4 regions of the Streptomyces sp. NPDC048612 genome follow, and region 3 is predicted to be linked to each of the others. Evidence: riboswitches for the same ligand, from Rfam matches in the RefSeq annotation. Region 3 holds a riboswitch; each other region holds the start of a gene.
The links. Region 3 has a riboswitch for cobalamin ahead of metE (5-methyltetrahydropteroyltriglutamate--homocysteine S-methyltransferase). Riboswitches for the same ligand answer to the same signal wherever they lie in the genome.

Region 1 (6,985 bases), on a different contig from region 3:
CCACCTGGGTCTACGAGCAGCCGGCCCCCACCTCCAGCTACCTGATGACCGTCTCCCTCGGCAGATACACCACCGTGCCGCTCACCACCCCGGCCCAGGCTCCGGCCTCGGCGGACGAACGCAACCCACCGGTGCCCCAGACCGCCTACGTGCCCGCACATCTGCGCCCGCAGTTCACCGAGGACTTCGCCCGGCAGACCCAGATGATGCAGTTCTTCCAGGACGTCTTCGGGGCCTACCCCTTCGGCGAGTACGCGATCGTGGTCGCCGACGAGGAGCTGGACGTCCCGGTGGAGGCCCAGGGTGTCGCCACCTTCGGCACCAACCACCTCGACGGAGCCCGCACCTCGGAACGCCTGGTCGCCCATGAACTGGCCCACCAGTGGTTCGGCAACAGCGTCTCGGTCGCCGACTGGCAGCACATCTGGCTCAACGAGGGCTTCGCCAAGTACGCCGAGTGGCTGTGGTCGGAACACGCCGGAGGCCGAACAGCGGCCGACCACGCCGCCACCGCACACCGCCTGCTGTCCATCGCACCCCAGAACCTGCGACTGGCCGACCCCGGGGCACTCCTGATGTTCGACGACCGCCTCTACCAACGAGGCGGCCTGACGGTCCACGCACTGCGCTGCGCCCTCGGCGAGGCCCCGTTCTTCCGCATGCTCAAGGCCTGGGCCACAAACCACCGCCACGGCACCGTGACCACCACCGACTTCACCACGCACGCCCAGCAGCACACGGCCACCCCTCTGAGCGGACTCTTCGAGGCCTGGCTACGAGAGCCTTCCCTCCCGCCACTGCCACATCCCACGGGAGCACGCCGTCCGGCAAGGCCGTAGGCCTCGTGGGCCCAACCCGTGGACCAGCCGGTGAACGGACGAGGCGGCCCCTTGGAATGCGTCTACGGAGAGCAGGCAATTACAATGGACAAATACCCCCATCAGGGGCTTGAACAAGGGCGGAGGCGCTGCCGGCCGCCCCGCAGCCCAAGCGCAGCGCGGCGCTCTCCAGCGCCCCGCGCCCTTTATTATGCGTTTCTCGGATTTACCAGGGAGCATTCCCATGGCTGGTCGAACCGCCTCGATAGTTCTTGAGCCCGAGGCACAGGAACTCGCCGACGCAACCTCACAACATCCGTTCCTGTACGAGCTGGAACCGACCGCAGCGCGCAAGGTGCTCGACGACCTCCAGGCCGCGCCGGTCGACAAGCTGCCGGTCGACGAGGAGTGGGTTTCGGTTCCGGCATCGGTGGGCGATGTGGGGGTACGCATCGTCAAGCCGCAGGGCGCCACCGGGACGCTGCCCGTCGTGCTGTACATGCACGGCGGTGGCTGGGTGCTGGGCAATGCCGGCACCCACGACCGCCTAGTGCGCGAGTTGGCGGTCGGCACTCGTGCGGCAGTGGCCTTCGTGGAGTACACGCCGTCGCCCGAGGCGCACTACCCGGTGGCCATCGAGCAGGGCTACGCCACCGCGCAGTGGATCGCCCGGGAGGGGGCGTCCAAGGGGCTGGATGCACGGCGCATGGCAGTGGCCGGGGAGTCGGTCGGCGGGAACATGACCGCCGCACTCGCCCTCATGGCCAAGGAGCGCGGTGACGTCACGTTCGTACAGCAGTCGATGTACTACCCGGTCACCGACGCGGCCATGGACACCGGTTCCTACGACCAGTTCGCCACCGGCTACTACCTGAGCCGCCAGCTGATGGAATGGTTCTGGAACGCCTACACGACCGACCCGGACCAACGCGCGGAGATCACCGCGTCTCCCAACCAGGCCACCACCGAGCAGCTCTCCGGCCTGCCGCCCGCCCTGCTGATCGTCGACGAGGCCGACGTGCTGCGCGATGAGGGCGAGGCGTACGCCGCCAAGCTCCGAGCAGCCGGCGTTCCGGTGACCACGGTGCGCTACGACGGCACGGTCCACGACTTCATGATGCTCAACTCACTGAGTCACTCCAAAGCCGCCCGCGGAGCCATCGACCAGGCAACTTCCTTCCTCCGCAACGCCCTTGGAACCGACCAGACCTAGCTGATCGTTTCAGCATGGGAGGAGTGTGCGCCCATGGCGATGCCGACGTCGGCGAGGGCGAGTGCGGGAGCGTCGTTGGTGCCGTCGCCGACCATCGCGACCGTGTGGTTTTCAGCAGTCAACGTCTGCCTGGCCGCCGCGCTCCGCCCGCTCACCACCGTAAAACGGCTACCCACCCTTACGCGTTCGCCGGACAATCGGCCCCATGGTCTTGTCCTCTCCCGTACGCCTGTGGCTCGTCCCCAATGCCGCCCTCCTCACCGCCCTGTCCGTTTGGGGCGTCGTCCGCTATCCGCATCTGCCGAGCCGGATACCGCAGCACATCGGCACCGATGGGGTCGACGCCTGGACCGACCGATCCATCGGTAGCGCCTTCATACTCGTCTTCGTGCACATCGGCGTCACTGTTCTGCTCACCGCCTGCGCGGAGCTGACACTGCGGACCACTCCGAGTGCCGAACTCCCGGACAACGTTGCGCCCTTCGGCAACGGGCTGGTGAGGTCGTCGCTCAACCGGCCTCGCACACGCGCCTCCGCCCTCTGGACCGCCCGGGCGCTGCTGGCACTCAACGCTTGCGTAGGCATGTCGCTTCTGATCGGCTGCACAGTCCTGTGGCGTTCGGCGCCCGAGCCAGAGGTATCCGGCTGGCTGTTCACCGCGATGATCGCGCCCATCCTCGCCGGAACCGCTCTGACGGTCGCCTCCACCGTTCACGACCGCCGAGCACCTGCGCACTGAGCTTCCGAACACATCGGACGCACCACCTGCTCATCCGCTGGCCCAGCCCGGGGCAGCGTGTTCTGGAAGACGCCTGAGATCGCCGCGTGGGCTTCGGGGTGCCCCTTCGCCTGGGACGACGACGAGAGCACAGATAAACAACGGAGTTGCCGGATTCCTGCACGACGCCTGAACGGCCTCCGCCTCGGGAACTAAGCCCTACGCCCCATGCGGGGCCAGGGGCCACTGGCTAGGGTCGATGCCCATGCAGACCACGCGAACCGCTCGTCGCGAGCTGTCGGAGCGCAAGCGCAACACGCTGGAACGCCTCGGCAGGGAACGGGACATCTGGGTGTCCACAGCTCATCCGGACCGTGGCCCGCACCAGGTACCGCTGTGGTTCTGGTGGGACGGGCACGCCGTATGGATGTGCACCGGTGAGGCCACCGCGACCGCGCGCAACATCCGGGATGATCCGCGGGTACGCCTGGCCTTGCCGGACACGTTCGACGTCGTCCTCCTGAAGGGGCGGGCCATTCGCTTCCCGGCGGAGCGTGTACCCGGCGAGGCGGCGGACGGGTTCGCTGACAAATTCGGGTGGGACCCGCGTACCGAGGAAGCCGCGTTCGTGTATCTGCGCATCGAGCCGGAGACCGTGCTGGCCTGGCGAGGGGAGACGGAACTTGGGGGCAGAGTACTGATGCGGGACGGGGCATGGCTGGGGTAGGTCCCCGGGGCTTCGCCCGCCGGCCTCCTGTGCCGCGTCTCGTCGGACGCGGCTGAGCCCGAAACCAGTTGAAGCACCAACCAACCTCTCAGAATGACCCATCACCCCCATAACCGACAGCCTCTTGAGTCGACTGTCCTGGCCCAAAGCGGACAGTCAAGGTCTGGTTCACGACAAGCCCACCGCCTTGTCTACCCTGGACCGGCAGCTGGTTCGCCCCGCCCGCCAGGCGGGGTGTCGCAAGGGGGAACCCGGTGGGAGTCCGGGACTGCCTCGCAGCGGTGAGTGGGAACGATCGCCGTCCTGAAGCACTGGGCCCGCATGTGACCTGGGAAGCGACGGCCAGTAGGTGTCCCGTCCTCCGGGGCGTGCTCACGAGTCCGAAGACCTGCCACTGCTCGTGCGGGGTGCGATCACCACGCACGGTTCCACGCGTCCCGGTAGCGGGACCGCTGAGCGAGTGGTGTGTTCCACCCAGCCCTGCGCAGAGCGGGGACGGGCGGGCCCGCGCCCCGTTCGCGGCCCGGCGCCGGCCCTCACGACGACTCGCGAAGGAGAGTTTCGTGCCCGGCGAACCGAGCATGCCCGCCATCCCCTCCCCCAGAGCACCCCGCCCGAGCGGGCCCTGTGTCCTGCTCAAACACGGTGAGGTGTTCCTCAAGGGCCGCAACCGGCATCGGTTCACCGAGCGGCTGCACGACAATCTCCGTGGCGCCCTGCGCGGTATCGGCGGTTCCACCTGGATAAAGTCCGGCCAGAACGTGACCGTACTCGGCGGCGAGGTTCCCTTGGAGGACCTCGTGGAGCGCGCCCGCCGGGTGATCGGGTTCAACTCGGTGGAGCCTGCCCTGCGCGTTCCGAGCACCGTACCGGACATCACCGAGACGGCTGTGGAGGCGCTTGAAGCCGCCCGTACGGAACGGCCCGGAATCAGTTTCGCGGTGCGGGTCAAGCGGCGGAACAAAAACTTCGAGATGACCTCCTCCCAGTTCGAGCGCTTTCTCGGGGCCCGCGTCCGGGAAGCCCTGGGGCCCCTGCCGGTGAACCTCTCCAACCCGGACGTACTGATCTCGGTCGAGATCGACCACAAGGAGAGCTACGTCTCCTGGAGCCGTCACCAGGGACCGAGCGGACTGCCCGTGGGCTCCAGCGGACGCGCCCTGGTACTGCTCTCCGGCGGCTACGACTCGCCCGTGGCGGCCTACCGGGCGATGCGCCGCGGACTGCACTGCGACTTCGTCCACTTCACCGGTGCTCCGTACACGAACGCCGCCTCCCTGTACAAGGCGTACGCCCTCGCCCGTGAACTCAACCGCTACCAGCCCGATGGACGGCTGCACGTCATCGCACTGGGCCACGCGCAGAAGCAACTGGCCATCGCGGGGGCCGGCAGACTCCAGGTCGTCGCCCAGCGACGGCTGATGGTCCGCGCCGCTTCCGCGCTGGCGGGCCGCACCCGGGCGGAGGCCCTGGTGACCGGTGACAGCCTGGGGCAGGTGGCCAGCCAGACCCTGGCGAACATGGCTGCCGTAGACGAGGCGGCAACCCTGCCGGTGCTGCGGCCGCTGGTCGGCTGGGAGAAGCAGGAGATCATCGACGAGGCCCGGTCCATCGGCACCGCGGAGATCTCCGTGCTGCCGGACGAGGACTGCTGCAAGCTCCTCGCGCCGCCCCGGGTCACCCTCCGCGCCGGGCTGACCGGCCTGCATTCGGTGGAGAAGCGCCTCGACCTGGACGACGTGGTGGACGGCCTGCTGCGCGACGTCCAGATCATGTACCCGGGAGACTCCGGCGAGGAGGCGGATCATCCCGAAGCGGACAGCCCGGACCGCAGCCCCGAGCCCGGCCGCCCTGCTCCCGCCGTATGTGCGACGGAGCAGTCCGGGCCGGCATCCTCATGACCGGAGCGGGCCGTCGACGCAGAGAGCTTTGGCCGGCTTGCAGTCAATACGCGGCCCGCCTTGTCAGGACTCGTCGGCCGCAGTGTTGCGCTTGACCGAGGCAGCTCTTCTACGCCGGTACACCATCACGCCGATCATCGCGAGGAGCAGCCCAGCGACGACGCCCGCACCAAGCACCGTCTGCTCGGCAAACAGCCTTGCAAGCAGCTTCAGCGCGCCGACCCCGGCCGTCGCGTAGACCAGCGCCCAGCCCGCTCCGCCGACGAACAGTGCCGGTAGGTAGCGCGAGAGAGGCATGTGCATGCTCCCCGCGAGGAAGTTGGCAGCGGTCTGGAATCCGACGGTCAGGAAGGAGACGGCCACCACCGGTGCGCCCCACCGTTGGATCGCCCGCTCGGCCCGTTGGAACTTGGGCGTGGAGATCCGCTCCGCGAGCCTGCCACGCCTGGCACCGGCCCCGGCGAGCCAGCCGACGGCAAAGGTCCCTCCGGCGCGCAGCAGGACGATGGCGTAGAGACCGGCAGCGGTGAGCGCGACCTCATCCACGACGGCTCGCCCACCACGCCGGGCCCTCACCGTGGGCTGCTTCCCCCGTCACCCGACGTCGCGATTCCCGCCCCAGCGGGCCCGCAAAGGGCACGAGGCTGGTCTCATACCTCACCTGCATCTGCTGGCCCGTCCCTGCATACGTGTCGAAGCGGCACTGGCTCCCCGGCACGACGCAGAGCGTTGCCGCGTCCGGGGGCCTTCCGGGTACGGCCTCTGGTCAGGGCCACCCGGCACACCCAGATTAAGCGAACATGCGTACCCCGGGTACATGGCCCTCCTATGGCGGGTGCGACGGGCACTCCCGCTTGACCGAGAGCAGTCATCGCCCGAGGGCATGCGGCGGGACCTCCAGAGAGGTGCACGCCTGGGGCGGTCGCGCGCTCGGGACTCGGGGCGGAGCCGTTCCCCACGCCGACCCAGTCGCCGGTCCGCCGCCCGGACCTCCCCGCCACGCACATCAGGCCCTGCAGGATCTCCACCGAACCGCCAAGGCCCATCAAGCTGCCCCGGCACTTCGCCCCCGTCGACCGCTACGGACGTCCGAGGAGTTGAGCGCCGGCCGTGCTGTCACTGCGGGCGGTGAAGTAATCAGTGAAGGCCTGGACGAATTCGTGCTCGGTGATGCGGCCGTCGCCATCGTGGTCGAGCTGGCGGAAGCCGTGGTTGAGTTCGGCGGGGTGGACCCGGGAGCCGCCGAAGATCGTGCGGTATTCATCGGCACACAGGTGTCCGCTGCCGTCGGTGTCCGCAGCGTGGAAGATCGCCCGCACCGCGAAATGCAACCCCTGCTCAAGATAAGCCGGCCCGGCTGCGTCGACCCCGGTGAGCATGGCGGTGACGAACTCCTCGCAGGTCACCTGTCCGTCGCCGTCAGCGTCCATGCCGGTCCGCAGGTGCTGCCACCAGGTCTCGAAGGCGGCATAGACGCGGGCTTCGCGCTCAGGGGTGAGTTCGAGCGGCCAGCACACGTTGTGTGCCATGGCCTGCAGATCGGCCGAGGTGATGCAGCCGTCGCCGGTCTGGTCGAGGACCTGGCGGAAGAAGGCCCGCAGACGCACC
Region 2 (6,985 bases), on a different contig from region 3:
TCCAGGCGGCGGCGAGGTCGTCGGGGTGGTCCTTCATGGGTCCTCCGGCGCGGTGCGGCGAATGCGGACGTGGTGCGCGACACCGTACGGGCGGGCCGGGGCACCGTACGCCGGTGGGCCGTCCGACCGGTATCCGCCATCCGGTGACACCTCCGCGAATGCCGGGGATTGACCGGTTCTGCGCCCCCTTGGGTGACTCGCCCCCTACGGTCGAGGTGACTCCGCGACAACGGGACCGCGGGGAGCGGCTCGTCGGCCCCTGGGGGCCGGCGGTAGCCCAGGAAGTTCACCAACGGGTGATGCGGAAGTGACGCCGGAGGCGCCTCCGCGTGAACACTGCGGTGGTGTCATCACCGCGCCCGTCCCAGTTCACTTTCCGTTCACCCGCTCTCCGTACGGTCCCAGCGACACTGACCTTCGAACTGATTGCCTGGGTGAATGGAACACATCACGCTTCTCATCGGGATCGTGATCGTCACGGCCTTGGTGTTCGACTTTACGAACGGCTTCCACGACACGGCCAACGCGATGGCCACCACCATCTCCACCGGGGCGTTGCGACCCAAGACCGCGGTGGCGATGTCGGCAGTCCTCAACCTCGTCGGCGCGTTCCTGTCCGTGGAGGTGGCCAAGACCATCTCCGGGGGGATCATCGACGAAGGCGCCGGCATCAGACCAGAGGTCATCTTCGCCGGCCTGGTCGGCGCGATCGTCTGGAACCTGCTGACCTGGCTCGCCGGTCTCCCCTCCAGCTCCTCCCACGCCCTCTTCGGAGGTCTGATCGGCGCGACCCTGGTGTCCGTCGGCACGAACGGCGTACACGGTGACGCCGTCGTGATGAAGGTCCTGATCCCCGCGGTGGCCGCCCCGGTCGTCGCCGGCCTGGCCGCGATGGCGGCGACCCGGCTCACCTACCGGCTGACCCGCAACCGCGACGAGGCGGACACCGCCAAGGGCTACCGCGCGGGCCAGATCGCCTCCGCCGCCCTGGTCTCCCTCGCCCACGGCACCAACGACGCGCAGAAGACGATGGGTGTGATCACGCTCGCGCTGATCACCGGCGGGGTGGTCGCCCCGCACGCCGACCCGCCGCTGTGGGTCATCGCCTCGGCCGGTCTCGCCATCGCGCTCGGCACCTACCTGGGCGGCTGGCGGATCATCCGCACGATGGGCAAGGGCATCACCGACATCCAGCCGCCGCAGGGCTTCGCCGCCCAGACCGGCGCCGCGGCCACCATCCTGGCCTCCTCCCACCTCGGCTTCGCGCTCTCCACCACCCAGGTCTGCTCGGGCTCCGTGATGGGCTCCGGACTGGGCCGCAAGGGCGGCGTGGTGCGCTGGTCCACGGCCGGCCGGATGGTCCTCGCCTGGGGCCTGACGCTGCCGGCCGCCGGTGCGGTCGCGGCGGGTGCCGCGTTCCTGGCCGGACAGGGCGACTGGGGCGTGGCGGCGGTGGCGGTCCTCGGACTCGGCATCTGCGGCGCGATCTGGGCCGCCTCCCGGCGCAAGCCGGTCGACCACACCAACGTCAACGAAGCCCCGGCAGCGGAGCCGGCGGGCGTGGTCACCGCCGCGCTGCGCACCGTCTCCCCGCCCCCGGCCGGCCAGCAGGCCCCGGGAGCAGACGCCCCGGAGACCGCCGACGCACCGGCGGCCGAGGCTCCCACCACCCCGCGCGCCAAGGCCGCGACGGTCACCCGCTAGCTGTCATCACGTAAGGAACTCCATGAGCATCGACTGGGCAGCTCTCGGCCAGGTCTTCGGCGTCACCCTCGGTGTGACGGTCGGGATCGTGGGCCTGTTCACCGTCGGCATCGCCGGTACGTCCCGCAAGACCGGCCACGGGGGTGCGGCGGCCGCGGTCGCCGTACCGGGCACCGGTGCACGGGCCGGCGCGATGGCCGCCTTCGCGCTCTGCGCGGTCGCGGTGGCCTACGGCATCTATCTGATCGTCGCCGGCTGACACAGCCGGACACGACGGACCGGACGAGGCGTCCGGCGGACCGCGGCAGCAGCCGTCGTCCGCCGGGCGCCTCGTCCGTGGGCCGCCCCGGCCGGCGCGCAGCGGACGGTGATGCGGGATCAGAGGGCGTGCGGGCGGCCGCCGATGACGTCGCCGTCGCGCTGTGGTGTGCGCCACAGCGCCTGCCACAGGGCAGCGTCGCAGGTCAAGGGTGAGTTGACGGGCATTCGCGGTGCGTGGTGGACTGCCGGAGCCATTCGGCGACAGCTGAGGAAGTCCGGTGTGAATCCGGCGCGGTCCCGCCACTGTCACCGGGGAGCGTTCCTCCGACGAGGGCCACGGTCCGCCGCGCACACGTGATCGACGTACGCGGGACTGGAAGGCCGGAGGACACGCCGATCCGGGAGCCAGGAGACTCTTGTCGCCGTCACGTCGAGCCAGGGCGCGGACCCTGAGTGAGGACATACCGCCATGCCCGGCTGCCCGTCGAGATCCTCTCTGCCCACCGCCGCAGGGTTCCTTCGAGGCCGGGCGGGACATCACGGACACGCCCTGGCAACGGCCTGATCCGGTGCGCGGCGAACACGCGGGATACGCGTGCGGCGCGGCCCTCGGCTTTCTCACCGACCTGATCGCGGCAGATCCGCGGCGTGGCCATCCGGTGGCCGCGTTCGGCCGGGCGGCGGGCGCCGTCGAGCGCCGGCTGTGGCGCGACCACCGCGGCTACGGGGCGGCGCACGCCGTGCTGTGCGCGGGCGGTGCCGCCGCCGCTGCCGCGCTGCTGCAGCGCGCCGTGCGGGGCTCGGCTTCCGCTTCTTCGCTGTCGCTCCGTGGTGGCGCCGGGGTCGCGCTGACCGCGGCGACGGTCTGGGCCGTGCTGGGCGGCACCTCGCTGGGCCGGGAGGCGCGGGCCGTCGGCGGGGCGCTGGCAGCGGGTGACCTGGACGTGGCGCGGGAGCGGCTGCCGCATCTGTGCGGGCGCGATCCGCAAGTGCTGGACGGGCCGCAGATGGCCCGTGCGGTGGTGGAGTCGGTCGCCGAGAACACCTCCGACGCGGTGGTGGGCGCCCTGGTGTGGGGCGCGCTGGGCGGGGTGCCCGGCCTGGTGGCGTTCCGGGCGGTGAACACCCTGGACGCGATGGTGGGCCACAAGTCGGCGCGCTACCGCCGTTTCGGCTGGGCCGCGGCCCGGCTCGACGATCTCGCCGGCTGGCCCGGCTCCCGCCTGACCGCCGCGCTGACCGTGCTCGCGGGCCCCGACCGGCGCGGTGCGCTGCGGGCCTGGCGGGCGGACGGCGCTGCGCACCCGAGCCCCAACGCGGGCCCGGTGGAGGCGTCGTTCGCGGGCGCGCTGGGCGTACGGCTGGGCGGCACGCTGGCGTACGGCGGGCGGGTGGAGCACCGTCCGGTGCTCAACGGCGCGGCGCCGCCGGTGGCGGTGGACGACATCGGGCGGGCGGTGCGGCTCTCCCGCCGGGTGAGCGCGCTGGCGCTGGTGACGACGGTGGCGGCGCGCGTGGCGGGCGGCGCTGCGCGGGCGGCGGTGGCTCGGGGAGCCGGGGGGCGCGGGCGTGGGCGTGGGCGTGGGGCGGGTCCGGTATGAGGCCGTCCGTTTTTTCCCCGCCGCCCACCCCCCTTCGGGGGGTGGGCGGGTGTAGTGACCCGAAGCTCAGGAGGAGGACCCGGTGAACGGGAGGAGGACCCGGTGAACGGGCGGTGGAAGGCAGCCGGCGGGGCGGTCGGCGGTGGTTCGGGCGGGGCCCTCGGCGGTGGCTTGTTGGTGGCCGGGACGACGTCCGACGCCGGCAAGAGCGTGGTGACGGCGGGCATCTGCCGCTGGCTGGTCCGGCAGGGCGTCAAGGTGGCGCCCTTCAAGGCACAGAACATGTCGCTGAACTCGTTCGTCACCCGCGAGGGCGCGGAGATCGGGCGGGCCCAGGCGATGCAGGCCGCCGCGGCGCGGGTGGAGCCGACCGCGCTGATGAACCCGGTGCTGCTCAAGCCGGGCAGCGACCGCAGCAGCCAGGTGGTGCTGCTGGGGAAGCCGGTGGGCGAGCTGAGCGCCCGCGGCTACCACGCGGGCAGGCAGGAGCAGTTGCTCGGCACGGTCACGGACTGCCTCCAGGAGCTGCGGCGCACCCATGACGCGGTGATCTGTGAGGGTGCCGGCAGCCCCGCCGAGATCAATCTGCGGCGTACCGACATCGTGAACATGGGTATCGCACGGGCCGCCCGCATCCCGGTGGTCGTGGTCGGTGACATCGACCGCGGCGGGGTGTTCGCCTCGTTCTTCGGCACCACCGCGCTGCTGTCCGAGGAGGACCAGGCGCTGGTCGCGGGCTATTTGGTCAACAAGTTCCGGGGCGATGTGACGCTGCTGGAGCCGGGGCTGGAGATGCTGCGCGGCCTCACGGGGCGGCGGACGCTGGGCGTGCTGCCGTTCGCGCACGGGCTCGGCATCGACGAGGAGGACGGCCTGCGGGTGTCGCTGCGCGGCGCGGTGCGCGAGAGCGTGGTGGCCCCGCCGCACGGGGCGGATGTGCTGCGGGTGGCGGTCTGTGCCGTACCGCTGATGTCGAACTTCACGGATGTGGACGCGCTGGCCGCCGAACCGGGCGTGGTGGTGCGGTTCGTGGACCGCGCCGAGGAGCTGGCCGACGCGGACCTGGTGGTGCTGCCGGGGACCCGGGGCACGGTCCGGGCGCTGGCCTGGCTGCGGGAGCGCGGGCTGGCGGACGCGGTCGCCCGGCGGGCCGCCGAGGGCCGCCCGGTGCTGGGCATCTGCGGCGGCTTCCAGATGCTGGGCGAGCGCATCGAGGACGAGGTCGAGTCGAAGGCGGGCGTGGTCGACGGGCTGGGGCTGCTGCCCGTACGGGTGCGGTTCGCGGCGGAGAAGACGCTGGCGCGGCCGGTCGGTACGGCGCTGGGCGAGCCGGTGGAGGGGTACGAGATCCACCACGGCGTCGCCGAAGTGAGCGGCGGGGACGAGGCGTTCATCTCCGATGACCAAGGGCGCAGCCTCGACGGGTGCCGGGCCGGCTCCGTATGGGGCACGCACTGGCACGGCTCGCTGGAGAGCGACGGCTTCCGCCGGGCCTTCCTGCGGCGGGTCGCGGCGGACGCGGGCCGGGCGTTCGTACCGGCCCCCGACACCCGCTTCGGGGTGCTGCGCGAGGAGCAGCTGGACCGGCTGGGCGACCTGATCGAGGAGCACGCGGACACCGGCGCGCTGCTGCGGCTGATCGAGGAAGGAGTGCCGGAGGGACTGCCGTTCGTGCCTCCGGGGGCGCCATGAGGGGTACGCACACGACGAATCCGGAGCTCGACGGCGACGTGGAGGACGACACAGCATGACAACCGCTCACGAGACGACCCCGCAGTACCCCTTCACCGCGGTGGTCGGGATGGACGACCTGCGGCTGGCGCTGCTGCTGAACGCGGTGAGCCCCGCGGTGGGCGGCGTGCTGGTCCGCGGCGAGAAGGGCACCGCCAAGAGCACCGCCGTGCGGGCGCTGTCGGCGCTGATGCCGGCCGTGGACGTGGTCAACGGCTGCCGCTTCGCCTGCGCCCCGGCCGCGCCGGACCCCGGCTGCCCCGACGGGCCGCACGAGACCGCCGCCGTCGAGGAGCGCCCGACGCGGATGGTCGAACTGCCCGTCGGCGCCTCCGAGGACCGGCTGGTCGGCGCGCTGGACATCGAGCGGGCACTGTCGGAGGGCGTGAAGGCCTTCGAGCCGGGCCTGCTCGCGGACGCGCACCGCGGCATCCTGTACGTCGACGAGGTCAACCTGCTCCACGACCACCTCGTGGACCTGCTGCTGGACGCGGCGGCGATGGGCGCCTCGTACGTGGAGCGCGAGGGTGTCTCGGTGCGGCACGCGGCCCGTTTCCTGCTCGTCGGGACGATGAACCCCGAAGAGGGCGAGCTGCGGCCGCAGTTGCTGGACCGGTTCGGGCTCACGGTCGAGGTGGCCGCCTCGCGCGAGCCCGACGAGCGGGTGGCGGTGGTCCGCCGCCGGCTGGCCTACGACGCCGATCCGGCGGGCTTCGCGGCGGGCTGGGCGGCCGAGGAGGACGCGCTGCGCGCCCGGATCGCCGCGGCCCGGGAGCTGCTGCCGCGGGTGGTGCTGGGCGATGCGGCGCTCCGGCAGATCGCCGCGACCTGCGCGGCGTTCGAGGTGGACGGGATGCGCGCGGACATCGTGATGGCGCGTACCGCCACCGCGCTGGCCGCGTGGGCGGGCCGGACGGACGTCCTGGAGGAGGACGTGCGGCAGGCGGCGCTGCTGGCGCTGCCGCACCGCCGGCGCCGCAACCCCTTCGACGCCCCCGGCCTGGACGAGGACAAGCTCGACCGGACTCTGGAGGAGTTCGGCGCGGACGACAACGCGGACGAGAACCCGGACGGGAACGCGGACGGCGACGACGACCCGGAGCCGGACGGTCCGGACGGCGGTCCCGGCGGGGGCGGTCCGGACGGCGGCGGGCAGCCGCCGCAGGACGGCGGGCCGGAGGAGTCCCCGCTCCCGCCGGAGGCCGAACTCCCGCACCAGCAAGACCGGGAGACCCCGCAGTCTCCCGAGCAGCCCGGACAGGCCGAGCAGCCCGAGCCCGGGAGCGCGCCCCAGGGGGCCGCGGCCGGGGAGCGGCCGGCGGTCGGGGCCACCGAGCCGTTCAAGACCCGGCGCCTCGATGTGCCGGGCCTGGGGGAGGGCGCGGACGGCCGCCGTTCCCGGGCCCGTACCGCCCACGGCCGGACGACCGGGGCCCGCCGCCCGCAGGGGGCGCTGGGCAAGCTGCACCTGTCGGCGACGGTGCAGGCCGCGGCGCCGCACCAGCGGGCCCGCGGGCGCAGCGGGCGGGGGCTGCTGGTGCGCCGGGACGATCTGCGCGAGGCGGTACGCGAGGGGCGGGAGGGCAATCTGGTCCTGTTCGTCGTGGACGCGTCCGGTTCGATGGCCGCGCGGAAGCGGATGAGCGCCGTCAAGGGCGCGGTGCTCTCGCTGCTGCTGGACGCGTACC
Region 3 (6,985 bases):
ATCGCGATGAACGACGAGGCCCACAGCACCACGGTGACGGACGCCGCGGCGAGCGCGCGGCCGTCCGGTGTGCTCGCGGACCCGGTATCGCCCTCTGCCGGTTTACCCATCCGTCGGCTCACTCCGCGTCCCTCCCGGTGCTCTTCGCGCACGTCCGTGCGCACATGAGCTGCCAGCTTGTAAGAGCGGGTGCTGCCATGACAAACGATTAGCGGGGCCGGTCAAACGGTGCGACGAGCCGTGACGGCCGGGAGGGCGGGCGCGCTCGCTCCCCTCCCGGCCGTGACGGGTCAGGAGCCGGACAGCTCCGCGCGCACGGTGCGGGCGGCAGTGACCAGATTCACCAGCGAGGCGCGGGTCTCGGGCCAGCCGCGGGTCTTCAGACCGCAGTCCGGATTGACCCAGAGCCGCTCGGCGGGAAGGGCCGCAAGTCCCTTGCGCAGGAGGGCCGCCGCCTCCTCGGCGTCCGGGACACGAGGGGAGTGGATGTCGTAGACACCGGGCCCGGCCTCGCGCGGATAGCCGTGCTCGGCCAGCTCCCCGGCGACCTGCATATGGGAGCGGGCGGCCTCCAGGCTGATGACGTCCGCGTCCAGGTCGTCGATGGCCTGCACGATGTCGCCGAACTCCGCGTAGCACATGTGCGTGTGGATCTGGGTGCGGTCCTGCACCCCGCCGGTGGAGAGGCGGAACGCCTCGGTGGCCCAGGCCAGGTACGCGGCGTGGCCGGTGGCCCGCAGCGGCAGCGTCTCGCGCAGCGCGGGCTCGTCGACCTGGATGACCGAAGTGCCCGCCGCCTCCAGGGCGTTGACCTCGTCGCGCAGGGCGAGCGCCACCTGGCGGGCGGTGTCCCCGAGCGGCTGGTCGTCGCGGACGAAGGACCAGGCGAGCATGGTGACCGGCCCGGTGAGCATGCCCTTGACGGGGCGCCCGGTCTGCGACTGGGCGAAGGAGGTCCAGCGCACCGTCATCGGCTCGGGCCGGGAGATGTCACCCGCCAGGACCGGCGGGCGGACGTAGCGGGTGCCGTAGGACTGCACCCAGCCGTGCCGGGTGGCGAGGTAGCCGGTGAGCTGCTCGGCGAAGTACTGGACCATGTCGTTGCGCTCGGGCTCACCGTGCACCAGGACGTCCAGACCGGCCTCCTCCTGGAAGGCGAGGACCTCACGGATCTCGGCCTTGATGCGCTCCTCGTAGCCCGCGGTGTCCAGGCGTCCGGCCCGCAGGTCGGCGCGGGCGGCGCGCAGTTCGGCGGTCTGCGGGAAGGAGCCGATGGTGGTGGTCGGCAGCAGCGGCAGGCCGAGGTGCGCACGCTGGGCCGTGGCGCGCTCGGCGTACGGCTGCGCACGGCGGCCGTCGGCGTCGGTGACGGCGGCGGCCCGCGCACGGACGGCCGGGTCATGGGTGAGGGCGGAGCCGGCCCGGGAGGCCAGGTCGGCGCGGTTCGCGGCGAGTTCGGCGGCGATGGCGCCGGTGCCCCGCGTCAGGCCCCGGGCCAGGGTCACCAGCTCCGCGGTCTTCTGCTTGGCGAAGGCCAGCCAGCGCACGATCTGCGGGTCGATGTCGCGCTCGGCGGCGGCGTCCAGCGGCACGTGCAGCAGCGAGCAGGAAGCGGCCACATCGACCCGTTCGGCCAGGCCGAGCAGGGTGCCGAGGGTGGCCAGCGACTTCTCCAGGTCGTTGATCCAGATGTTGCGGCCGTTGACCACGCCCGCCACCAGGCGCTTGCCGGGCAGCCCGCCGACCGCCGCCAGCGCGTCGAGGTTGGCCGCTGCCGCGTCGGTGAAGTCGAGCGCCAGACCCTCCACCGGGGCCTTGGCCAGGACGGGCAGCGCGTCGCCGAGCCGGTCGAAGTACGAGGCGACCAGGAGCTGCGGGCGGTCGGTGAGGGCGCCCAGATCGCGGTAGGCGCGCGCGGCGGCGTTGAGTTCGGCCGGGCTGCGGTCCTGGACGAGGGCGGGCTCGTCGAGCTGCACCCACCCGGCTCCGGCGGCGCGCAGATCGGCGAGCACCTCTGCGTAGACCGGCAGCAGCCGGTCCAGGAGCGTCAGCGGCTCGAAGTCGGCGGCCACGCCGGGGGCGGGCTTCGACAACAGGAGGTAGGTGACCGGTCCGACGAGCACCGGCCGGGCGGTGAGACCGAGGGCGAGGGCCTCCCCGAGCTCGGCGACCTGCTTGCCGGAGTCGGCGGTGAAGACGGTGTCCGGCCCCAGCTCGGGCACCAGGTAGTGGTAGTTGGTGTCGAACCACTTGGTCATCTCCAGCGGCGCCACGTCCTGGGTGCCGCGCGCCATCGCGAAGTAGCCGTCGAGGGCGTCGGCCGCGACGGCGGCGCGGTGGCGGTCCGGGACCGCACCGACCATGACGCTGGTGTCCAGCACATGGTCGTAGTACGAGAAGTCACCGGTGGGCACTTCGTGGAGGCCGGCGCCGGCCAGCTGCTGCCAGTGGGAACGGCGGAGGGTGCGGGCGGTCTCCTGGAGCGCGTCGGCGCCGACCGTGCCCTTCCAGTAGCCCTCGACGGCCTTCTTCAGTTCGCGGTGCTGTCCCTGGCGGGGGTAGCCGTACACGGTGGCCCGTGCTGCCGCGGCTGCGGGCTTCGCTGTCACGGAATTCTCCTTCGCGAATACGTGTCATGGTCCCGGGGACGGAACGAGGTACGCGAAGGGGTGACGGACACCCGGCGGAAGCACGGTGCGTCTGCCACGCACGGGACCGCCTGGTGAGAACGCCGACCTGCCCTCGAGGTCACCGGGATGTCCGTGCACGCGGGGGCGCACACGGGCAACGGGCAGGTCTTCGGACTCGCGGGCGCGCCTGCCGGAGACCTCCGGCGGGCACCTACTGGCCGTCGCTTCCCGGACGCGTGATCCAGTGCGTATGACGGCGTTCGTTCCCACTCACCGCTGCGGGGCAGTCCCGGATTCCCACCGGGTTCCCTCTTACGACGCGGCCCGTCTGGCGGACGGGGCGAACCTGTTGCCCGGCCAGCGTAGAACGCCGCCCCCGTATCGGACACCTCTGACCACATACCGGAATGTGACATGAGACACCGGGGAGTGAAGGCCGGCAACTCCCTCGCCAGGGCGACCCGTTCGGCCCTCACCTGGAAACGGGGCGGCCGGCACCTGCGCGCCGGGCCGCGGGGCAGGCGGGAGTTTGACGACAGGTCCTAGTGGAACTGCTCCTCCTCGGTGGAGCCGGTTCGTGCCGTATCCGGTGGCGGGGCGGGAGGTCTGAGGGCCCGATGCCCGTACGGCGAGGTGAAATACGGCTCCTAATCCGCCACCCCGCCGCCGGACCGGCTGTTCGGATCGGGGGCCCCGAAGTGCCGGAAGCGCCATCGGACTTCGTCCAGTTCGTACCGGGCCGTGCGCAGGGCGAGGATGCCGCGTCCGAACAGATCGACGTCATCCTTCTCCAGCGCCTGGCGGCACTGTGAGCCGCCCTGCACGGCGAGTGTGGCGGCCCTGCGCCAGTGCTTCCGGGCGGTCGGTTCCGGGACGGGCGCGACGGCGAGGGCCCGGCGGCCGTGGGCGATCCAGCGGTCGCACAAGGGGCGGAAGAGCGCCGGGTCGAGCCCTCCCGTTCCCTGACCGGCCTTTGCCAGCGCGGAGCCCGTGGCGTTGACGTCTCCCGCGAAGTCCCGTTGCATGGCCAGGCCTCCGCTCAGCTGCCAGATGACCAGGCGCTGTCGAGTCGTCATGCGGGAACCCTTCTCGCCGGAGGGCGGCCCGGGGTCCGGCTCGTGTGAGCGGGGGAAAGCGGCCGACAGCATCTCGTTCGAGCGCGCCGTCTGCTGCCACCAGCCGGAGCACAGGGTGAGTGCGAACGCACAGGTCAGGGCCAGGTAGGCGCGTCGCCACCAGATGCGGTTCGTCGTCGCAGGCGGCCGGTGGGGCGCGGATGTCCCTGGCTCACCTCCTCGCCTCCAGTGCCAGGCGGCGGCCACCACGGTGAGCGCGCTCACCGCACAGATGCCGAGGGCGATGAGGCTCGGTACGACGAGGACGTGGAGGATCTGCCAGCTCTTCTCGGGCCGCCAGCCGCAGGTTTCGGCCAGGACGCCGAGTGGCGGTACGCAGCCGTCCGCGCCGGTGAGGGCGAACGCTGTCACGAGCCCGGTCAGCGAGGTGACTCCCGCGGCGCTCATGGTGATCAGCGCACGGTTGCGCACGGGGTGCCCGCGCCGCCCCACGATGACGTATGCCACCGCTGCGGCTGTGGCCACGGCGAGGACCAGCGCGCAGGCGATCGAGAGCTGGGAGTCCTGAAACCACTGGAACCACAGCCGGGATGAGGAGTGCCGGTCGGCTGGTTGCCGGGCATGGAGCCATGCCCGTGCGAGCGCCACGGCCAGGACGCCCCATGCCCCGCAGCCCGCCACCAGGGCCAGGACCGGGCCGTTGCGCGTGGGCCGGGATGCGGGTACGTCCGTGTGCGATACCGGCGAGCGGGGCCTGACCGCCTGCTCGCTGCCACGTCCACGGAGCGCTGCCCGGACCACGATCCCGGCCGGGGCGACGATCGTCACCGCAAAGAAGCCCACGGCCAGCGAGAACGACCCCACAAAGCGCATCTGCGCCCACGCCGTGGCGGGCCGCCAGCCACATGCGGACTCCATGACCGACAGCTGCGGGGCGCAGCCCTCGGTGGCGCCCAGGGCGAAGGCACCGACCAGCCCCAGCAGCAGCGCGCCGGCTGCCGCGACGAGGGCCGCCGGCAGCCGGCACCTGGGCGCCTGGACACAGACCACGATGGCGGTCACCGCCGCGCCGGCGCACAACGCCACGGCGAGCCAGAGCCAGACGAACATGTTCCAGGCGGGTGTTGCCCGTTCGTCCCAGGAGACGGGATAAAGATGCAGCCACACCCGAGTCGCCGCCACGATGCAGACCCCCAGCGCACCACCGACCGCGGCGCGCTTCAGCACCCATCCGAGCGGCGGCGGTCCGGACGGCACTGCCGGTGGCCGGACTGCCTCCGGCAGTGCTCGGCGCACCCATGCCGGCGTCTCAGTGACCGGACGGCGCATCCAGGACGCCAGGGGATACAGCCACAACAGCACTCCGCCGACCATGAGGGCCGGCTCCATCATGAGCACGAGTGCGAAGAGCGGGGAGATGCCACGCAAGGCCTGTTGCTGCTCGGGGGTGCCGGAGTACGGGAAGTGGTCCTGAAGGCGGGTGAACAGTCCGGAGAGGTCCACATCCATCAGGTACAGGTAGCCGTGGGTGTCCCACCAGACGAACCAGGCACCGAAGACGGCCAGCGTGCCGGTCAGACCACCGAGCTGTACCCACCGGAGGGACCGGCCGCGGCAGGTCCTGATCCACACCTCGGCGCACTGTGCCGCCCACCAGGTCAGCCCCGCACACGCGGCGATGAGAAGCAGCAGCACATGGGGGTACGGCGGGAGCCAGCTTCTCCCCGAGGAGCGGAAGGTCATCAGCTCTCCCGCAGCGAGCCCGAGGCCCAGCAACGTGCCTGCCCGGAGTCCCGACGGTGTGGGCCGGCCGGCCAGCACGGCGTGGGTGACAGCTCGCCACAGCGCCGTCCCGACGATCCCGGTGACCAGCGCGGCCGCCAGCCAGGCGGCCACGGTAGGGGCGGAGACCAGGTCGGGGAGGTCGCGACCCAGAAGGACGACCTGGCCCGACTCGACGACTGCCGCCGCCGTGAGAAACATGGTGGTCGCCCGGATGCCGAACAGCGCCGCCGGATCGAGCAGCGACTCCTGGCGCTCCTCCCACGCCGGGTGGGTCCGCCACAGTGCGAGGAAACGCCGCCCGGCGTGGCGCACTCCGAAGCCCGTGCTCAACGGGACGGCGGCGCCCACCGCGAGCGCCTTCGGGCTGCCACCCCACCGCACCGCGTCCAGGTCCGCATACAGCTCGCGGGTGCGCAGCACATCGGCGCGCGCCAGCATCACCAGAGCCGCCAGGATGAGCGGGAACGCCAGGCCGCGCAGACCGAACGCCCAACGCTCTCCCCATTGTTCGAGGACTTCCGACGGGCTCGCCCCCGGGGGATAGACGCTCATGACCACGTACGGGAGCAGGGCCACGAGGGCGAAGGCCCGCCAGAGCGCCTCCGTGGCGTAGGCGATGTCCACGTCCCGGTTGCGGATGTGCGCGAGTTCGTGGAGGACGACCGTACGGAAACCGTCGGGGTCAGCCGCGCGCCGCGCGATGAGGCCCCCGTGCAGGCTGACCGTGTGGCTGCGCCACCGCCCGAAGACCACCGCGCTGGGAGTGGCCGCCACCGGGTCCATCACGAACGACGGGGCCCTGCTCAGCCCGGCCTGCCGCGTCAGTGCCGCCAGTTCGTCGAGGAGCGCGGCATCTCGGACCGGCACCAGCCTGCCGCTGCGCACCTTCCAGCGCGGCAGCCAGACATAGACGATCAGCGCGAGGACGAAGACCAGCAGGGTGCCGCCCACGCTCCAGGCCCAGGAGGAAGGGTAGGAGGCCGATTCCAGGCAGGCTTGGTCCACCGACCGGTCAGGGGCGCCACCCTCAGGGGGACAGGCGCTCGGAACCGTGGCGCGTAAGGCCCTGGCCATGATCCACATCAGCTGGAGGCAGCTCGTGGTCACCAGGACGACCAGCAGGACGAAGCGGAGCGTGGTGCCCGCTCCCAGAACCCTGCGGTCGAGTCGGGAAAGATCCGTTGCGGTATCGGTCATCAGCGGCGAGGTCATCGGTCCTGCCCGTGCTGAGGACGGTCTGGGGCCTCCTCCGCTTCCGCGTCTCCACCGGAGTCACCACCCGGCAGCGCGTCGAGGGCCAAGCGGGCCGCGACACCGTCCGCGACGGCGAGCGCCCGCGCTCCTTCGACCCCAGCCGCGGTACACCGCTCCAGCACCGCTTCCCGCACGTGCACGATCTGCTCCTGGGACAGGGGCGGCAAGTGCAGGGGCGTGGTGTCGCGGGTCCGCCGGAACAGACCCCGCACCCGGCCCCGCAGCCGCGGGGCCGCCCCC
Region 4 (6,985 bases), on a different contig from region 3:
GAGCCGCCTTGCGGCGGGCGTCGCGGACGGAGAGCGGGAGGGGAGACCAGTGGGCGAGGCGTCCGAGGGCCACGACCGGGGGGTGGACGGGGGAGACGGCCATGACGTCGGCGGGGGTGCCCATGACCGGGGGCGCGCCCGGCGCGGGAAGGAGGATGACCTGGTCGGCGTACTGGACCACGCGCTCCAGGCGGTGTTCGGCCAGCAGGACCGTGGTGCCGAGGTCATGGACCAGCCGCTGGAGGACGGAGAGCACCTCCTCGGCGGCGGCCGGATCGAGCGCGGAGGTCGGCTCGTCGAGGACCAGCACCTTGGGATGGGTGGTCAGGACCGACCCGATGGCCACCCGCTGCATCTGGCCGCCGGAGAGCGTGGTGATCGCCCGGTCCCGCAGCTCCGCCAGCCCCAGCAGGTCGAGGGTCTCCTCGACCCGGCGGCGCATCACCTCGGGGGCGAGGCCGAGCGACTCCATGCCGTAGGCGAGTTCGTCCTCGACGGTGTCGGTGACGAAGTGCGCCAGCGGGTCCTGGCCCACGGTGCCGACGACATCGGCCAGTTCGCGCGGCTTGTGGGTGCGGGTGTCACGCCCGTCGACGGTCACCCGGCCGTGCAGCGTGCCGCCGGTGAAGTGCGGGACGAGACCGCAGACGGCGTTCAGGACGGTGGACTTGCCGACGCCCGACGGGCCGACCAGCAGACACAGTTCGCCCTCGGGAACGGTCAGGTCGACGCCGTGGACGGCGGGTGCCGCGGCATCGCCGTAGGTGACCGAGACCTGCTCGAACCGGATCACTGGGTGGGCTCCTTCGTACGGGGAACGACATCAGAGGCACGGGGACCGCCGCGGGACGCACCACCGGACCCGGCACGGTCCGCGCCCGGCGGGAGCGGGGCGACGAACGCGGGCAGCAGTCCCACGAGTACGGACACGGCCGGCCAGAGCGGAAGGACGGGGGCGGTGAGCGGGACGGCGGGGGGATGCAGGGCGGCGGGCGCGTAGTCGTTCGCCCAGATCATCAAGGCGGCGACGGCCAGCCCGGAGCCCGCGACCAGCCAGGCGCGGGCGCCCCACCGCTCGGGCCGGTAGCGGCTGCGCACCGACCGGCGGCCACCGAGCCACAGCCCGGCGAGCGCCGCCGCCAGCCCGGCGAGCAGCAGCGGCAGCCCGTAGCCGCCCCCGGTGTCGCCCAACAGCCCGTAGGTTCCCGCGCAGACACCGAGCAGCCCGCCGAGGGTGAGCACGGACGTGGTGTGGCGCACGGCGGGCGGCACCTGGGCGCTGCGGCCGTAGCCGCGCGCGTCCATGGCCGCGGCCAGCGCCACCGAGCGCTCCAGCGCGCCCTCCAGCACCGGCAGTCCGACCTGGAGGAGCGCGGTGAACCCGCGGTCGGGACGCCCGCGCAGCCGGCGGGCGGCCCGCAGCCGCTGGACGTCGGCGACCAGGTTCGGGGCGAAGGTCATCGCGACGACGACCGCGACGCCCGCCTCGTAGAGCGCACCGGGCAGGGACTTCAGGAGCCGGGCGGGGTTGGCGAGCGCGTTGGCGGCGCCCAGACAGATGAGGAGTGCGGCCAGTTTCAGCCCGTCGTACAGGGCGAAGAGCATGCCCTCCGCGGTGACCCGCCCGCCGATCCGGACGCCCTTCGCCCAGTCCGGCAGGGGCACTTCGGGGAGGGTGACCAGGGTGTGCGTACCGGGGACCGGCGAGCCGAGGAAGAAGGCGAACACCAGCCGGATGACGATCACGACCAGTCCGAGCTTCACGAACGCGCCGTACGAGCGGGCCCATGGCGCGTCCGTACGGCGTGCCGCGACGACATACCCGGCGACGCCCACCAGCAGCCCCAGCAGCAGCGGGTTGGTGGTGCGGGACGCGGCGGTGGCCAGACCCAGCGCCCACAGCCACCAGGCGCCGGCGTGCAGCGCGGTGGTGCGGGTCGCCCGCGGGGCGCTCATCCGCGTCGGCGGCGTGCCTGCCACACCGCCGCCGCACCCAGGGCGGCCACGGCCGCGACCCCGCCGAGCAGCCCGGCGGACGGCCCGCCGTCACCGCTCCCGCCGTCTCCGCCGCTCCCGCCGTCCCGGTCCGCCGCCCCCGCCGGCGCGGCCGAGGACCCGGAGCCCTTCGACCCGCTCACCGACTCCGCGCACCCCGCCTTCGGATAGCCGGCGATGGCGCACAGCAGGGCGTTGGCGTCATAGCGCAGCGGCCGGGCGACCGCCGCCAGCGCCTCGCCCGCCGAGGCGTCCTCCGGCACCCGCGCACACTCCGTCCTGGCCTTCGGCGGCCGCTCGCCGCCGGGCGCCTCCGCCGCGGTGCCGAAGTCCAGGACGACGCCGATCCGCTTGCGGCCGTCCTTGGCCGGGGTGCCGTGGCAGATCGCCTCGAAGTCGGCGGCCGCGCGCGGCTTTCCGGCCCCCGCGGAGTCGGCGCCGACGGTGAAGCGGAAGCCCGCGACCGCGCCGTCGGCCGGCCGCAGCGTGGCCGGCCCCTGGGTGGCGTACGCCCAGGAGCCGCCCTTGCCGTCCCAGAACGACCAGTAGCGGTACTCCTGCGCCTGCGCGGGCCCGGCGGCCAGGCCGGTGACCGTACCGGCCAGCAGCAGCGCCGCGGCCATCCTGGTGCCGCGCATCAGAGCTGGTTCTTCTTCCGGCCGCTCAGCAGGAAACCGATGCCGGCACCGATGGCGAGACCGACGCCGATGATCCACCAGATGCCGGAGCCGCCGCCCGAGGAGTCACCGTCCTTGTCGTCCTTCGCCGGTGCGGCGGCCGGCTTGGGGCCGGTGGCGTTGAGCGCGGCCACCAGGTCGGTGCCGCCGAAGGACCGCGGGTCGGTACCGGTGGCGTGCGCGGCCAGCACCAGCTGCGCGTACGCGGCGGGCCCGCTCTGCCCGGCCCAGTCCGCCGCGTTCTTCTCCAGCCACTTCAGCGGCTTCGCGGCGGCGGCACCGTGGCCACCGGCCGCCAGTGCCACCACGGCGTCCGCGGTGTTGCCGACGTCGGGCTGCTTCTCGGCGCCCGGCATCGCGGACAGCAGATGCTGCCCGTTCTTGTCGAGCTGCGCGACGAGATAGGCGGCGCCGCCCTCAGCGGCCTGCGACAGGTCGCCCTTGCCCGTCTTCTTGCCGGCGTCCTTGCAGTCCAGCGGCTTGACCGGGGTGTTCGCCCGGCCGTCGGCGGGCGCGACGACGAAGCCCTTGCCGAGCGCTCCGGTCGCGGCGGCCGCGGTGGCGTCGGCGTTCGGGGCGGCGCCCTTGAGCTGGAAGGTGAACGCGCCGCGCTCGCCCTCCTTCGCGTCGCAGCCCAGCTGGAAGGTGAGCAGCCCGTCGTCAGGGGACTTGCCGCCCTTCTTCGACGTCACGGACCGCGGCTTCTCGCCCGCCGCCGCGAGCGCGCCGATGACCACGGACGTGGAGTTGGCGTCGCTGGCCGAGCCGGGCACCGAGCTCCAGCCGCCGTCGTCGTTCTGCACCGACTTCAGCCAGCCCACGGCCTTGCGCACGGTGTCGCTCTGCCCGCCGAGTGCGGCCAGCGCCTGCACCGCGGCGGCCGTCTGGTTGGTGTCCCGCATGGTCTTGGCGTCACAGGCCTTGCCGGGGTCGGCACGGAAGGCGCTGAACGAGCCGTCGGCGCACTGCTGCTCGACCAGCCAGCGCACGGCGGACCCCGCGGGCCGCAGCCCCACCGTGTCCTGCGCCAGCAGCGCCAGCGACTGCCGCCAGACCCCGTCGTACTGGGGGTCCTTGCTGCCGTACAGGCCGTCCGGCAGCTTCTTCGGGGACGCGGACGGGGCGGCGTCGGCATACGCGGCGGGGGCAGCGGCCGCGCCCAGCACCACCGCGGCGGCCAGCGCCGTGGCGGCGCGGCGCGCCAGGAGGGCGACGGGGTGCGTCAGGGGGGCCTGGTGAGCCATGGAAGCCATGGGGGCCATCGGGTCGGTGCCTCTCGGGTCGGGTCGCGGCGATCTACGCAGCCACGCTCGGCCGGCCGCCCGCGCACCGATCCCTGGGGATCACGGGCGCGGTGGCACCGGGCTCAGCTCCGTATACCTCGACGGTGCCGCGCACCGGGCCGTCCCAGTGGCGGACGTTTCCGGTGGCGGGAGCCTTGGTCGTGCCCCCTCGGGTGCTCCGGCTCGTACGGCTGTCCCTGCCGGTCCAGCCGGCGCGGTACGGACGGGCCGTCCTCACGGTTGCGGGTCAGCGCCGGATTTCCACCGGCTTCCCCCGATCGGGTACGGATGAAGTTGTCCCGCACACCTTAACCGGCACCCGCAGGGCACTCGCTCGCACGTACGAGCCGCACCTGAGGGCGCGAGCCGGGGACCGGAGCGGAGGCCGCCCGGAACGCCACCCCAGACGCCGGGCCGGCCCGCCCGCCCTCACACCGCCCGGTACCGCACCGGACCGCTCCCCGGCACCGGCTCCGCGTGCCCCAGCTTCACCAGCCGGCGCAGATGTGCCTCGGCCTCCGAGACGGCGATGTTGCGGGACCCGTAAGGGATCTGCTCCCAGGGCCGGTTCCACTCCATGGCCACGGCGAGCTCCCAGACGGTGCGCGGTTCCCGGAGCAGGGCCCGCAGCCGGTCCAGCCGCTCCTGGTGGTGGGCGATCAGCGCGCGCACCCGGCCCCCGGCGTCGGTGAAGGCGTGCTGGTGGGCGGGCAGCACCTCGGCGGGGCCGAGCCGGCCGACGCGTTCGAGGGAGTCGAGGTAGTCGCCGAGCGGGTCGGTGCCCTCCGCCGCGTTCGCCGCGCCGTGCGGGCCGGGCGGAGCCCCTGCACTGTCCGGGGCCTCGTACAGGCCGATGTGCGGCGTGATGCCGGGCAGGAGGTGGTCGCCGGAGAACAGTCGGCCGAAACCGGGGGCCCGCGCCGAGGGGTGTGCCTCCTCCAGGTGGAGACACACATGGCCGGGGGTGTGGCCGGGCGTCCAGATGGCGCGCACCCGGCGGCCCGGCAGGTCGAGCAGTTCGCCGGGGTCGATACCGCGGTCCGGCAGCGCGGCCCGCAGTCCGGGCAGCTTCCGCCCGCCCCCGGTGGCGCGCGCCTTCCGCAGGGGTACCAGATGCTCGTCCGGTGCGCCCGCCGCCGTGAGTCTGGCGAGCAGGTAGTCGAGCCACTGGGCCGGTTCGGCCTCGCGGGTGCGGCGGACCACCGCGGTGTCGGCGGCGTGCATCGCGATCCAGGCGCCGGAGGCCTCCCGGACCTTCGCGGACAGCCCGTGGTGGTCGGGGTGATGGTGGGTGATCAGGACGCCGTGCAGGTCGGTGAGGGCGAACCCGCAGGCGGTGACGCCGGCGACGAGGGTGTCCCAGGAGTCCGGATCGTCCCATCCGGTGTCGACGAGCACCGGGCCGCGGTCGGTCTCCAGGAGGTGGACGAGGGTGTGGCCGAGCGGGTTGTCCGGGATGGGGACGGCGATGCTCCACACCCCGCCCTTGTGGTCGGTCACCTGCGCGGTCATCCCGGTCCCCTTCCGGTGCGGCATACACCCGGTACCCGGCCTCACTATAACTAGAACTGGTTTCAGGATGGCTTGAAGTTCCCCGTGCGCTCAGGGGAGTTGAGATGAGCGCGGCCCCGTGGACTCCTCCAACTAGAACTGGTATCAGTTCCTGATGCGGTGCAGCGGGCTGCGCCGCATCCGCACCGAAGCACCGTCAGCAAGCGCGTTCCGAGGCACAGCAGCAACCACAGGGAACCGGCAGGGCACGCCGGACGGGCGGCCCACCCGCGGGAGGCGGCAGCGATGAGCGACCTCGTCGAGCACGGCAAGCTCTACATAGGCGGTGAGTGGGCCGATCCGGCCGGCCGGGACACGATCGAGGTCGTCTCACCCCACACCGAACAGGTCATCGGCCGGGTCCCGCACGCCGCGCGGGCCGATGTCGACCGTGCGGTGACCGCGGCCCGTACGTCCTTCGCGTCCGGGGTGTGGGCGAACGCCCCGCTGGCGGACCGGATCGCGGTGGTGACCCGGATCAAGGACGCCTTCGCGGCCCGCAGCGAGGAGATCGCCAAGGTCATCAGCGCGGAGAACGGCACCCCGTTCACCTCCGGCGTCATGGTGCAGTCGCTGGCCGCGATGCTGGTGTGGGACGCGGCGCTCACGGTGGCCCGCGACTTCCCGTTCGAGGAGCGGCGCAGCGGGGTGCTGGGGCCGCTGCTGGTGCGCCGGGAGCCGGCCGGGGTGGTGGCCGCCGTGGTGCCGTGGAACGTCCCGCAGTTCACCGCCGCCGCCAAGCTCGCGCCCGCGCTGCTGGCCGGCTGCTCGGTGGTGCTGAAGGTGTCACCGGAGACCCCGCTGGACGCCTACCTGCTCGCGGAGATCGCGACCGAGGCGGGGCTGCCGCCGGGTGTGCTGTCGATCCTGCCGGCGGACCGCGAGGTGAGCGAGTACCTGGTCGGGCACCCGGGCGTGGACAAGGTGTCGTTCACCGGCTCGGTGGCGGCCGGTAAGCGGGTCATGGAGGTCGCGGCCCGCAACCTCAGCCGGGTCACGCTGGAACTCGGCGGCAAGTCGGCCGCGGTGATCCTGCCGGACGCGGACCTGGACGCGGCGGTGGCCGGCATCGTGCCGTTCGCCTGGATGATCAACGGTCAGGCCTGTGTGGCCCAGACCCGGATTCTCGCCCCGCGCAGCCACTACGACGAGATCGCCGAGCGGTTCACCGCGGCGGCCTCGGCGCTCACCGTCGGCGACCCGCTCGATCCGGCCACCGAGGTCGGCCCGCTGGTCGCCCGCCGCCAGCAGCAGCGCTCGCTGGACTACATCGCGCTCGGGCAGCGCGAGGGCGCCAAGGTCCTGACCGGCGGCGGCCGTCCCGAGGGGCGGCCCACGGGCTGGTACGTCGAGCCCACCCTCTTCGGCGAGGTCGCCAACTCCATGCGGATCGCCCGGGAGGAGATCTTCGGCCCGGTCATCTGTCTCCTGCCGTACGACGACGAGGCGGAGGCGGTGCGCATCGCCAACGACTCCGAC

Region 1: linked by a shared signal. The riboswitch ahead of thiI (tRNA uracil 4-sulfurtransferase ThiI) and the one ahead of metE (5-methyltetrahydropteroyltriglutamate--homocysteine S-methyltransferase) in region 3 are both predicted to bind cobalamin.
Region 2: linked by a shared signal. The riboswitch ahead of ACGFN2_RS30700 (cobalamin biosynthesis protein) and the one ahead of metE (5-methyltetrahydropteroyltriglutamate--homocysteine S-methyltransferase) in region 3 are both predicted to bind cobalamin.
Region 4: linked by a shared signal. The riboswitch ahead of ACGFN2_RS12020 (prenyltransferase/squalene oxidase repeat-containing protein) and the one ahead of metE (5-methyltetrahydropteroyltriglutamate--homocysteine S-methyltransferase) in region 3 are both predicted to bind cobalamin.

Annotation. Positions count from the first base shown of each region.
Region 1 covers NZ_JBICVV010000005.1:54,692-61,676, forward strand. The annotation lists gene ACGFN2_RS10460 (M1 family metallopeptidase) at 1-839, shown strand, start outside; gene ACGFN2_RS10465 (alpha/beta hydrolase) at 1,063-2,031, shown strand; gene ACGFN2_RS10470 (hypothetical protein) at 2,028-2,153, opposite strand; gene ACGFN2_RS10475 (DUF1648 domain-containing protein) at 2,237-2,770, shown strand; gene ACGFN2_RS10480 (pyridoxamine 5'-phosphate oxidase family protein) at 3,015-3,476, shown strand; cobalamin riboswitch at 3,669-3,887, shown strand; gene thiI (tRNA uracil 4-sulfurtransferase ThiI) at 4,058-5,377, shown strand; gene ACGFN2_RS10490 (DedA family protein) at 5,441-5,923, opposite strand; gene ACGFN2_RS10495 (oxygenase MpaB family protein) at 6,457-6,985, opposite strand, start outside.
Region 2 covers NZ_JBICVV010000027.1:3,807-10,791, forward strand. The annotation lists gene ACGFN2_RS30685 (class II aldolase/adducin family protein) at 1-37, opposite strand, end outside; gene ACGFN2_RS30690 (inorganic phosphate transporter) at 439-1,704, shown strand; gene ACGFN2_RS30695 (hypothetical protein) at 1,727-1,963, shown strand; cobalamin riboswitch at 2,232-2,381, shown strand; gene ACGFN2_RS30700 (cobalamin biosynthesis protein) at 2,535-3,566, shown strand; gene ACGFN2_RS30705 (cobyric acid synthase) at 3,669-5,258, shown strand; gene ACGFN2_RS30710 (putative cobaltochelatase) at 5,314-6,985, shown strand, end outside.
Region 3 covers NZ_JBICVV010000001.1:573,255-580,239, forward strand. The annotation lists gene ACGFN2_RS02395 (DMT family transporter) at 1-110, opposite strand, end outside; gene metE (5-methyltetrahydropteroyltriglutamate--homocysteine S-methyltransferase) at 291-2,609, opposite strand; cobalamin riboswitch at 2,773-2,995, opposite strand; gene ACGFN2_RS02405 (M48 family metallopeptidase) at 3,278-6,688, opposite strand; gene ACGFN2_RS02410 (hypothetical protein) at 6,700-6,985, opposite strand, start outside.
Region 4 covers NZ_JBICVV010000006.1:73,790-80,774, reverse strand. The annotation lists gene ACGFN2_RS12035 (ABC transporter ATP-binding protein) at 1-793, opposite strand, end outside; gene ACGFN2_RS12030 (CbiQ family ECF transporter T component) at 790-1,956, opposite strand; gene ACGFN2_RS12025 (SCO2322 family protein) at 1,953-2,633, opposite strand; gene ACGFN2_RS12020 (prenyltransferase/squalene oxidase repeat-containing protein) at 2,633-3,934, opposite strand; cobalamin riboswitch at 4,106-4,267, opposite strand; gene ACGFN2_RS12015 (MBL fold metallo-hydrolase) at 4,385-5,467, opposite strand; gene ACGFN2_RS12010 (aldehyde dehydrogenase) at 5,753-6,985, shown strand, end outside.